2 linked regions of the Rhodothermus marinus genome follow. The protein of the gene in region 1 interacts with the protein of each later gene in a pairwise test. Links are inferred from orthologs where the notes say so. Each region holds a gene or a part of one and is shown in the gene's direction. Other genes may lie near its edges.

Region 1 (4,947 bases):
TAATAGGTGCTGGGGCTCAACACATGCGTCAAGCGACCGCCGAGCTGGACGTTGGTGCGCCGCCGGTCCTCGAGGCCCACAATGCGATCCCACAGCCAGCGCTGGTAGCCGCTCACGCTGTTTCTGCCCGGAAACACGTTGTTTCGCTGGTGCGCCATGCCGCCACTGAGCCGAAACGTGGTGTTCTGCGTCACATCCACCACCACGTTGCCCATGGCCTGATATTCGACGTCCGGATTTTCCGTGGGCAGAAACGGCCACTCTTTTCGTATGCCGAGCGCCATGAACATGCGCATGCGCTCGTTGATCGGCCCGCCGGTAGCCAGCTCAAGCTGGTAGTCGATCTCGTTGCCGTACTCGCGGTTTATATCTCGACGCATCTGCTCGTACAGCGCCCGCGCCATGGCCAACTGCGCCAGCGTATCTCCGGCGAAATAGCTGGTCAGCCCGGAGGCCATCGCTCCGTAGAAAGGCTGCGGCGTATCGGACCCGGGATCGCCGGTCAGCCAGATGTTGCCTTCGTTGTAGTAGAGCAGCTTCAGATAGGGATTGGCCTCGGGATCGAAGACGCTCGGCCCGAAGTGCTTGCGGCCGGGCGCCCGAAAGCGCGAGTCGATGCGCGTCGACCAGTGGGTCCGGCTTCCCTCTTTCATGGAGATGCGTACCACGCCGGACTGTGCATTCCCATAGCGTGCGCTGAAGCCGCTGGTGATCACCTCCACTTCTTCCACCGCGCTCATGATCGGCATGAAGGCGGAGGAATTGTCGAGGGGATTGACGATCCCCATGCCCTGGAGCGTGTAGTATTCTTCGCCCTGACGTCCGCCCCGGAAGTGCCCGTCGATGACGTCGGCCGCCAGCGTCAGCACATCGCCGATGTCCCGGATGCCTGGGATGGCCTGCACTTCGTCGAAGCGTACGATCTGACTGGTCGAGGTCTTGTCGCGCTCCACGTCCGGCCGCACCGCCTGCACCACGATCTCGCCGATCTCGACGGTCGCCTCCTGCAGCGCGAAGTTCAGTTCGGTGGTCCGGTCGGCGTGCACCACCACGTTTTCGACCACGACGGGCTGATAGCCGATCATGCTGGCCCGCACCGTGTAGCGGCCGGGCGGCACGTTCAGGATATAATACTGGCCGTCGATGTCGGAGGCCGCGCCCAGCGTCGTGCCCTCGATCGTCACGTTCACGCCGGGCAACGGGTCGCCGGTAGCCGCATCGGTCACCACGCCCGCAATACGTCCCACGTTCTGCGCGACGACGCCCGTCGGCAACAGCACGAGCAGTCCCAGCACGCCCCACCACCGGGCCGACCGTTTCCGGAAGCCTTCCAGTCCGCTTACCATAGACAGCGTTACGGCTTAACGGTCTTTGCTGCGTGCGCCTGCACCCACGCAAACAGTTAACGGTTACTTTAACGTTGGCATCAAAGTACACGGAAGCCCTTCCTTTTGCAAGCCCTTCCTTCACCCCTTCTTTTCCTTAACACGAATTTCACATTTCTCAATCGTTCCCGAGCGCGACTTCGTCCTGTGCCCCGGGAAGCTGCTTTCGGGAACCCGTGGCTGCATACCTCGCGTTTTTCGCCTGAACGTCGAAAATCAAGCAGCATCTTGCAGCTATGGCCGGACACAATAAATGGTCGAAGGTCAAGCGTCAGAAAGCGGTTGTCGATGCGCGCAAGTCGAAGATCTGGGCGCGGCTGTCGCGCGACATCATCGTAGCGGCCCGCGAAGGCGGTGGCGATCCGGAGGCCAACCCGCGTCTGGCCCAGGCCATCGAGCGGGCCCGGGCCGAAAACATGCCCAAAGAAAACATCGAGCGGGCCATCAAACGCGGCACCGGCGAGATCCAGGGCGAGGATTACGTCGAGGTCACCTACGAGGGCTACGCGCCCGGTGGCGTGGCGGTCTTCATCGAAGCGCTGACGGACAACACGAACCGGACCGTCTCGGAAATCCGCCACCTGTTCACCAAGGCGGGCGGTAGCCTGGGCCAGCCCGGCTCGGTGGCCTACCTGTTCGAGCGCAAAGGCGTGATCGAAATTCCGGTCGAGGGCCACGACGAGCTGGAGCTGTTCGAGCTGGTGGCCGAGGCCGGCGCCGAAGACCTGACGAAAGACGACGATACGTTTGTGGTCACCACGCCGGTCGAGACCTTTTCCGACGTGCTGGAGGCGCTGCGCAACGCCGGTATCGAGCCCGTCGAGGCGGGACTGCAGCGCGTGCCCACCACCACGGTGACGCTGCCGCCCGAGGAGGCCAAGAAGGTCGTGGCGCTGCTCGAGGCGCTCGAAGCGCACCAGGACGTGCAGAACGTCTACACCACGCTTAACTTCGACGAGGCCACCCTTGCCGCCATCTCCTGAACACGCGGACGGGCTGATCATCCTGGGGATCGATCCGGGCTCGCGCCACACCGGCTACGGCGTGCTGGCCGTCGAGGGCGAGCGGGCGCGTGTGCTGGCCGTCGATGTGATCCACCTGGACGAGCAGGCGGCGCACCCGCTCCGCCTGCTCCGGCTGTTCGAGCAGCTCGGCGCGATCGTAGAGCGCTACCGCCCCGACGAGTGCGCGCTGGAGATGCCGGTCTATGGCCGCAATCCGCAATCCATGCTGAAACTGGGACGGGCCCAGGCCGCGGCCATGCTGGCCGTGCTGACGCGCCAGATTCCCACCGTCGAATACACGCCCAAAGAAGTCAAAAAGGCGCTCACGGGACGGGGCAATGCCACCAAAGAGCAGGTGCGCTTCATGGTGCAGGCCCTGCTCGAACTGCCCGCCGAGGCGGCCCGCCTGGCGCTCGACGCCTCCGATGCGCTGGCCGTGGCGGTGTGCCACTGGCAACACCGCACGTGCCCGCACGCTCCCCGGCGCTACAGCAGCTGGGCCCGTTTCCTCCGGGAACACCCGGAGCGGCTCGAATGAGCCTCAGCGCGACCGTTCGCTGTCGTAGAAATAGCCGCGCTCCTCGTCCCGGACGCGCACCACTTCGGCCACCTCGTCCATGTCGAGCTGGCCTTTGCTCATCAGATAGACCAGCTGGGCGATCTGCCGATCCTTGTTGGGCGCCTGATTCCACTCGGGATGCGCCTGTTCGATCAGGCTGACCAGGATGCGCAGATACGGATAGCGCTTTTCGGGGGAGTCCAGGCGGGCAATGGCCTGCGCAAACAACTCCGCATTGCGCCCGACCTGGCGGTCGATGATTTTTTCGCGATAGTAAGTCATCGCTCTACTACTACCTGGCTGAACACATGGTGAGGCCGGGTTTCAGAAACCCTGCACACAGACGGGTAAGATGCGTACCGGTGCAAATTACAATGCCCGCGACAAAAGTGCTACGGTCGTTAACAGAAAATTGTGCGAACAGGTTTCTACGAACCCGGCCCGCTGCCTCGCGTTGAACAGGGTCGGACATAGCCCATGCTACGGAGCTATGAGCCAGAAGCCAATACGAGAACCTGCGCAAAAACAACGTCGGGCCAGCCCCTATCGCCTGGAGCTGCTGCCGGTCGTACCGGCCTACCACCGTCGGGCCCGCCGGAAAAAAGAGCTGAAGGAAGGGCAACTGGTCTACTATGGGCCGATGCCCCTCTACTACGGCATCGGCGAGGTCAAGCAGGTGGTCGGGTCCTACGTGGCCGTCGATTTCCGGGGCACGGGCCTGCTCGGCGTGCACGAAGACGTTCTCTCCGAAGAATACCTGATCCCCATTCCACCCGCCACGCTTCCGCTGTTGTAAGCGCCGCACCGCTCCTGTATCTTTTCCGGGTCGGCCCTCGTATCAACGACCGTTCGAAATCAATCGACCGATCCATGCTTGTTGTCGATCAGGTCACGAAACGCTACGGGTCCACCGTGGCGGTTGACCGGGCTTCGTTCACCGCCGCACCCGGCCGCATTCTGGGCCTGCTGGGACCGAACGGCGCCGGCAAAACGACCACGATCCGGATGATCGCCGCCATTCTGCTGCCCGACGAAGGGCGCATTCTTTTCGACGGGCGGCCCGTCGGTCCCTGGAGCCAGGCGCTCATGGGCTACCTGCCCGAAGAACGCGGCCTCTACCGCAAGCTCAGGGTGGAAGAGCAGCTCGTGTACTTCGGCCGCCTGAAGGGTCTTTCGCTGATGGAAGCCTGCCGCCGGGCCCGCGCCTGGCTGGAGCGGTTCGATCTGGCCCGCTGGCGCCATCACAAGACCGAGGCGCTCTCGAAGGGCATGCAGCAGAAGCTGCAGTTCATTGCGGCCGTCCAGCACCAGCCCCGCCTGCTCATTCTGGACGAGCCGTTCAGCGGGCTGGACCCGATCAATGCGGAACTGCTCAAAGACATCGTGCTGGAGCTGAAAGAGGCCGGCCGCATCATCCTGTTCGCCTCGCACCACATGGAGCAGGTCGAGCAGCTCTGCGACGACATCTGCCTGATTGCCCGGGGCCGCATTCTGCTTGCCGGCTCGCTGCGCGAGGTCAAGCAGCGCTTCGGCCGCAACACCGTCGTCATGGAATTCGACGGCGACGGCGCGTTTCTCGACGCGCTGGCCCGGGAAGGCGCCATTCGGCTGATCAACCGGACGAACCATCGCGTCGAGCTGGCCCTCTGCAACGGCACGCCGCCCCGCCGGGTCCTGGAAGCCGCCCTGTCTCATGTGCGCGAGCTGTACCGCTTCGAGGTGAGCGAGCCGCCACTGACCGAGATCTTCAAGCAGGTTGTCGGTTCACCATCCGCTTCGGCTACGTCGTCCCATGGATAAGATCTGGATCGTTCTGCAGAGCGAATTTCTTCGGCGCGTGCGCACGCGCGCGTTTCTGCTGACCACGCTGCTGGCGCCGATCCTTCTGCTGGCCATAGCGCTGCTACCCGCCCTGATCGGCTATCTGGGCAGTCGCGACGCCTCGCGTCATCTGGCCGTGGTCGATTCCACCGGCATGTTGCTGCCGCGCATGCAGGAG
Region 2 (5,019 bases), 100 kb from region 1 along the record:
GCAAAGCGCGGGGAGAGGATCCCCAGCTCCGGGCGGCCGTCGAAGCACTGCTGGCCCGTATCGACGCCCGAAACACCGAGGAAACCCACTAAAACCGCAAATAAATCATGCCCTCGCGAATCAAACTCGTCCTGTTCGATATGGACGGCGTGCTGGTGGACGTGTCGCGCTCCTACCGGCGCGCCATCGAAGAGACGGTCGAGCACTTTACGGGACGCAAGATCACCCCGGCCACCATCCAGCGCTACAAAAACGCCGGCGGCTTCAACGACGACTGGAAGCTGACGCACACGATCATCCTCGACATCGGCATGCAGGTGCCCTTCAGCCGCGTGGTGCAGGAGTTCCAGCGGCGCTACCGGGGTGAGCACTGGGACGGTTTCATTGCCCAGGAGCCGCCCCTGATTCAGACGCAGACGCTCCAGCACCTGCGCCGGCAGGGTTATCTGATGGGGATCGTCACGGGCCGCCCCGAGGCCGAGGCGCGCTGGACGATCGAGCGCTTCGGCTGGCAACCCTACTTTCCGCTGCTGGTGGCCATGGAGCACCAGGACGGCCGGGGCAAGCCCGATCCGTACCCGATTCGGCGAGCGCTGGCCATGCTGGAGGCCGTCGGCATGCCGATCACGCCCTCCGAAGCCGTCTACGTGGGCGATTCGGTCGACGACATGATCGCCGCCCAGGCGGCCGGCGTCCTGCCCATCGGCGTCATTCCGCCCTATCTGGACGCCGAGACGCACGGGGCCCTGCTGCGCGAGCGCGGCGCCCGCTATCTGCTGAACCGCACCGACGAGTTGCCCGAGCTGCTGGCCGAGCTGGAGGCGGCTTCGGTGCGCCGCGCCTCCTGAAGCCGGGAACGCAGCGTGCGCGTGCGGCGTGTGCAGCGGCGTCGTAGCCGCAACCCGAGCGCAGGCGCCCATGAAAATCGCACTGGCGCAGATCAATCCGATCGTCGGAGACCTGCAGGGCAACCGCCGCAAGATCGTCGACTTCGCGCACCAGGCCTATCGCCAGGGCGCCGAACTGGTCATCTTCCCAGAAATGTGTGTGGCGGGCTATCCACCACAGGACCTTCTTGACATGCCCGCCTTTATCGAAGCCGTTGCCCATACAGTCGAAACCATTGCGCTGGAAGTACCCCGCGAGCTGGGCGTGATTCTGGGTGCACCGATCCGCAACGAAAGCCCGGTGGGCAAGCGACTCTTCAACGCGGCCCTGCTGCTGGAGGGCGGACGCATCGTGGCCCGCGTCCCGAAGCGGCTGCTGCCTACCTACGACGTATTCGACGAATACCGCTACTTCGAGCCCGGTCCGCCCCAGCCGGTCGTCGCGTGGCGCGGCCTGCGCATCGGGCTGCACATCTGCGAGGACATGTGGAATAACGAGGACTGGGCGCCCTACCATCTCTACGACGAAAACCCGATCGACGAGCTGGCGGCTCAGGGCGTCGATCTGTTCGTCAACATCAGCGCATCTCCCTTCTCGCTGGGCAAGCACGACGAGCGCAGCCGGATTATCGAGGGCATCTGCCGCGAACACGGCGTCCCGTTCATCTATGTGAACCAGGTGGGCGCCAACACCGAGCTGATCTTCGACGGCGACAGCCGGGTCCATGCGCCGGACGGTTCCATTCTGCTGTGCGCTCCGTCGTTTCAGGAGGCACTGCTGATCTGGGACACCGAAGCGCACTATGCCCCCTACGTACACCGGCACACCGAGATCGAAGACCTGCACGACGCACTGGTGCTGGGCATCCGGGATTACTTCTACAAAACCGGCGCTTTCGAGAAGGTGGTGCTCGGACTTTCCGGCGGGATCGATTCGGCCGTGGTCTGTGCACTGGCCGTTGCCGCGCTGGGACCGGAACGGGTCGTCGGCGTGGCCATGCCCTCAAAGTACTCCTCGCCCGAATCGGTCGAAGACGCCCGCCAGCTCGCCGAAAACCTGGGCATCACGTTTCACATCATTCCGATCATGCCGGCCGTCGATGCCTTTCGGGAAATGCTACGTCCGGTCTTCGACGACCTGCCGGAAGACGTGACGGAGGAGAACATCCAGGCGCGTGTGCGTGGCGTCACGCTCATGGCGCTGTCGAACAAGTTCCGCTATCTGCTGCTCTCGACGGGCAACAAAAGTGAAATGGCCGTCGGCTACGTGACACTTTATGGCGACACGAACGGCGGGCTGGCCGTGCTGGCCGACGTCTACAAGACGCAGGTCTACCGCCTGGCCCGTTACATCAACGCCCGAGCGGGTCGCTACGTCATCCCCGAGCGCATCCTGACCAAGCCGCCTTCGGCCGAGCTGCGTCCGGGCCAGAAAGACACCGACTCACTGCCGCCCTACGAAGTGCTGGACGTGATCCTGCAGCGTTACATCGAACGCCGGGAGGAAGTGGACGAAATCGTGGCGGCCACCGGGTTCGACCGGGCGCTGGTGGCCGACATCCTGCGCCGCGTGGACCGCAACGAGTACAAGCGACGTCAGACGCCACCGGGTCTGCGCGTAACGGGCAAGGCTTTCGGCATCGGGCGCCGCCTGCCTATCGTCATGCGCTGGAATCGGGCCGTGCTCGAAGAGGTGCGCCGCAACCACACGGCGGCCCTGCAAACCCATTCGGAGCGCGCGTCATGATTGCCTACGTGTCGGGCAAGCTGGCCGCCAAAAAGCTGACCGAGGTGGTGGTAGACGTCCACGGCCTGGGCTACCGGCTTCTGATTCCCACGTCCACCTACGAAGTGCTGCCGGAGGTCGGCGCTCCGGTGCACCTGCTGACGCACTACTACGTGCGGGAAGATGCCGTGCTGCTGTTCGGGTTTGCGACCGAGGCCGAGCGCGCGCTGTTCGAGGTGCTGCTGGGCGTGTCGGGCGTCGGACCCCGGCTGGCGCTGGCGGCCCTGTCGGCGTTGTCGCCGGCACAGATTCACGAAGCGGTCACCACGGGCGACGTGCAGACGCTGAAGCGCATCCCCGGCGTGGGCCAACGACTGGCCGAGCGGCTGATCGTGGAACTACGCGACCGGCTGGCACTGCTGGATCTGGCCGAACTGACGCCTGCGGGCGTGGACGATGTGCGTGCGCAGGCCCGCGCCGACGCACTGGCGGCGCTGGAGGCGCTGGGCCTGCCCCGTGCGGCCGCCGAGCGCAGCCTGCGCAAAGTGCTCCGGGAGCATCCGGGCATTCAGTCGGCCGAAGAACTCATCCGCCTGGCCCTGCGCGAGCACGGCGGCTAAGCCTGCTGGTGCTGCGACATGCCGTTCGTGGTGGCACGGGTTGCGGCCGCCTCGGACCGGCACCGCGGGATGATCACGGTAAAGATGCTGCCGATGCCCGGCTGGCTTTCCACATAGATCTGTCCGTTCAACATGCGCACGATGCGCTGCACGATGGTCAGCCCCAGCCCGCTGGATGCCTGCTTGAACTCCTCGAAGATGACCGACTGCAACTCTTCCGGAATGCCGATCCCCGTGTCGGCCACCTGGAGCTGCACGGTCTCCGCGTCGCCTTCGAGCAGCACGGTCACGCTGCCTTCTTCGGTGAACTTGATCGCATTGTGCACCAGGTTCTTGACCAATCGCTCCCAGAGCCCTTCGTCCACGCAGGCGATCAATGCGGGCTCGCTGCTCTGCACCGTGAGTTCCAGCTTTTTGTCGCGGGCCAGCGGCGCCAGTTCGTCGACCACCGCCCGTGTGGCGGCCACCACATCCAGGTCCTGATGCCGCACGCGCACGGTACCGGCTTCCAGGCACGACATGTAGAGCAGTGCGTCTAGCGTGTCGAGCAGCCGCTGCCCGCTCTGCTTGATGACCTGGGCCATCTCGCGGTGCATCGGATCTTTCAGTTCCTCTTCCAGGATCTGCGCGTAGCCCAGAATGCCGGCCAGCGGCGTGCGGATCTCATGGTTCATGTTCGCCAGAAAAGTACTCTTCAGGCGGGCCATCTCCTCGGCAGCCTCCTTGGCGGCCACCAGCACGGCCTGATGTTCCTGCACGCGCGTCAGCATTTCGTTGAAGGTTGCGGCCAGCTCCCGCAGTTCCACGGGACCTTCGACCGGCACGCGCACCGAGTAGTCGTGCGTTTCGGCCACCGAGCGGGCCACCCGGCGCAGATGGTCCAGCGGGCGCGTGATCCGGCGCTGCAGCAGCGCCACCAGGATCATGCTGATGCCCAGCGACAGCAGGATCACGCTACCGCCGACGGAGGCATAACGCACCATGCGATCCTGCCAGCCCAGCAGGCGAGCCTGCAGGTACACGTAGCCCTGCGTCTGGCCTTCCCAGTGCACCGGCTCTACGTGGCGTAGCGTTTCCCGGTCGCTGCCGGACGTCGGGAGCCGTGCAGGTAGCGCCGTCGCGGGAAGGCCGCCGAGGTACCAGGCAAACAGCCGCCCGTCGGCCGTGTACAGCGCGGCGAACTGCACAGCGGGGATGCTGCGCACGCCTGCCAGCGTCTCGATGGCTGCCCGCGCATCCTGAAAGACCAGCGGTGCCACGCTGTGTTCGGCCAGCACCCGCCCCAGCACCTCCAGCTCACGCGCTTTCTCGCGCCGGAACTGGGCCAGATCGTAGAAGGCAAACAGCACCCCGTTCAGCAGCAGGATGACCGTGCAGGTCCAGAGCACGATCAGAAGGAGCTGTGCCTTGAGCGAACAACGATCTACGAGCTTCATCCTGCTTCCTCGTAGATTCGGGCCAGCCGGAGCAGACGGGCACTCAGTTGCAGGCCTGCCCGGCGGGCCGCCGTGATGTTGATTTCAAACTGAATTCGGTTTTTCTCTTCCACCAACCGCACCATGCCGCCCTGCTTCAGGAAATCCTCTCCTTCCCCGACCGTCAACACCGGTTGATTTTGCAGCTGCTTCAGCAAAGTCTGCAGGACCTGCTTCGGCATCGGCCCCATAAACACGAGATGACACCCTCGAGCCGAAGCGCCGGCAGGCAGATGGCGGATTTCCAGCGGTCGGTTGTGGACGGTTTTGCCCTGCAGCTGCTCCAGCGCACTTCCGAACGGGTCTTTCCC

The links. Proteins that work in one complex are often made in the same cells at the same time.
Region 2: the proteins of ruvC (region 1) and ruvA interact in binary tests that used the Escherichia coli proteins (3 or more experiments, as listed by UniProt). The link is inferred for Rhodothermus marinus from one-to-one orthologs.

The regions. Positions count from the first base shown.
Region 1 is NZ_AP019797.1:2,958,810-2,963,756, forward strand. Bases 1,213-4,139 are described here. They hold ruvC (crossover junction endodeoxyribonuclease RuvC), read left to right. Parts: upstream 1,213-2,351; coding sequence 2,352-2,927; downstream 2,928-4,139. Other genes in these bases: GYH26_RS12905 (TonB-dependent receptor), read right to left, coding at 1,213-1,346; GYH26_RS12910 (YebC/PmpR family DNA-binding transcriptional regulator), read left to right, coding at 1,622-2,368; GYH26_RS12920 (DUF4290 domain-containing protein), read right to left, coding at 2,931-3,230; GYH26_RS12925 (hypothetical protein), read left to right, coding at 3,439-3,744; GYH26_RS12930 (ABC transporter ATP-binding protein), read left to right, coding at 3,819-4,139. In the rest of the region: more of GYH26_RS12905, read right to left, coding at 1-1,212; more of GYH26_RS12930, read left to right, coding at 4,140-4,748; GYH26_RS12935 (ABC transporter permease), read left to right, coding at 4,741-4,947.
Region 2 is NZ_AP019797.1:2,855,627-2,860,645, forward strand. Bases 1,433-4,431 are described here. They hold ruvA (Holliday junction branch migration protein RuvA), read left to right. Parts: upstream 1,433-2,630; coding sequence 2,631-3,233; downstream 3,234-4,431. Other genes in these bases: GYH26_RS12445 (NAD+ synthase), read left to right, coding at 1,433-2,634; GYH26_RS12455 (ATP-binding protein), read right to left, coding at 3,230-4,431. Also shown: GYH26_RS12435 (S41 family peptidase), read left to right, coding at 1-92; GYH26_RS12440 (TIGR01548 family HAD-type hydrolase), read left to right, coding at 108-848; more of GYH26_RS12445, read left to right, coding at 919-1,432; more of GYH26_RS12455, read right to left, coding at 4,432-4,669; GYH26_RS12460 (YfiR family protein), read right to left, coding at 4,666-5,019. UniProt on the Escherichia coli protein: The RuvA-RuvB-RuvC complex processes Holliday junction (HJ) DNA during genetic recombination and DNA repair.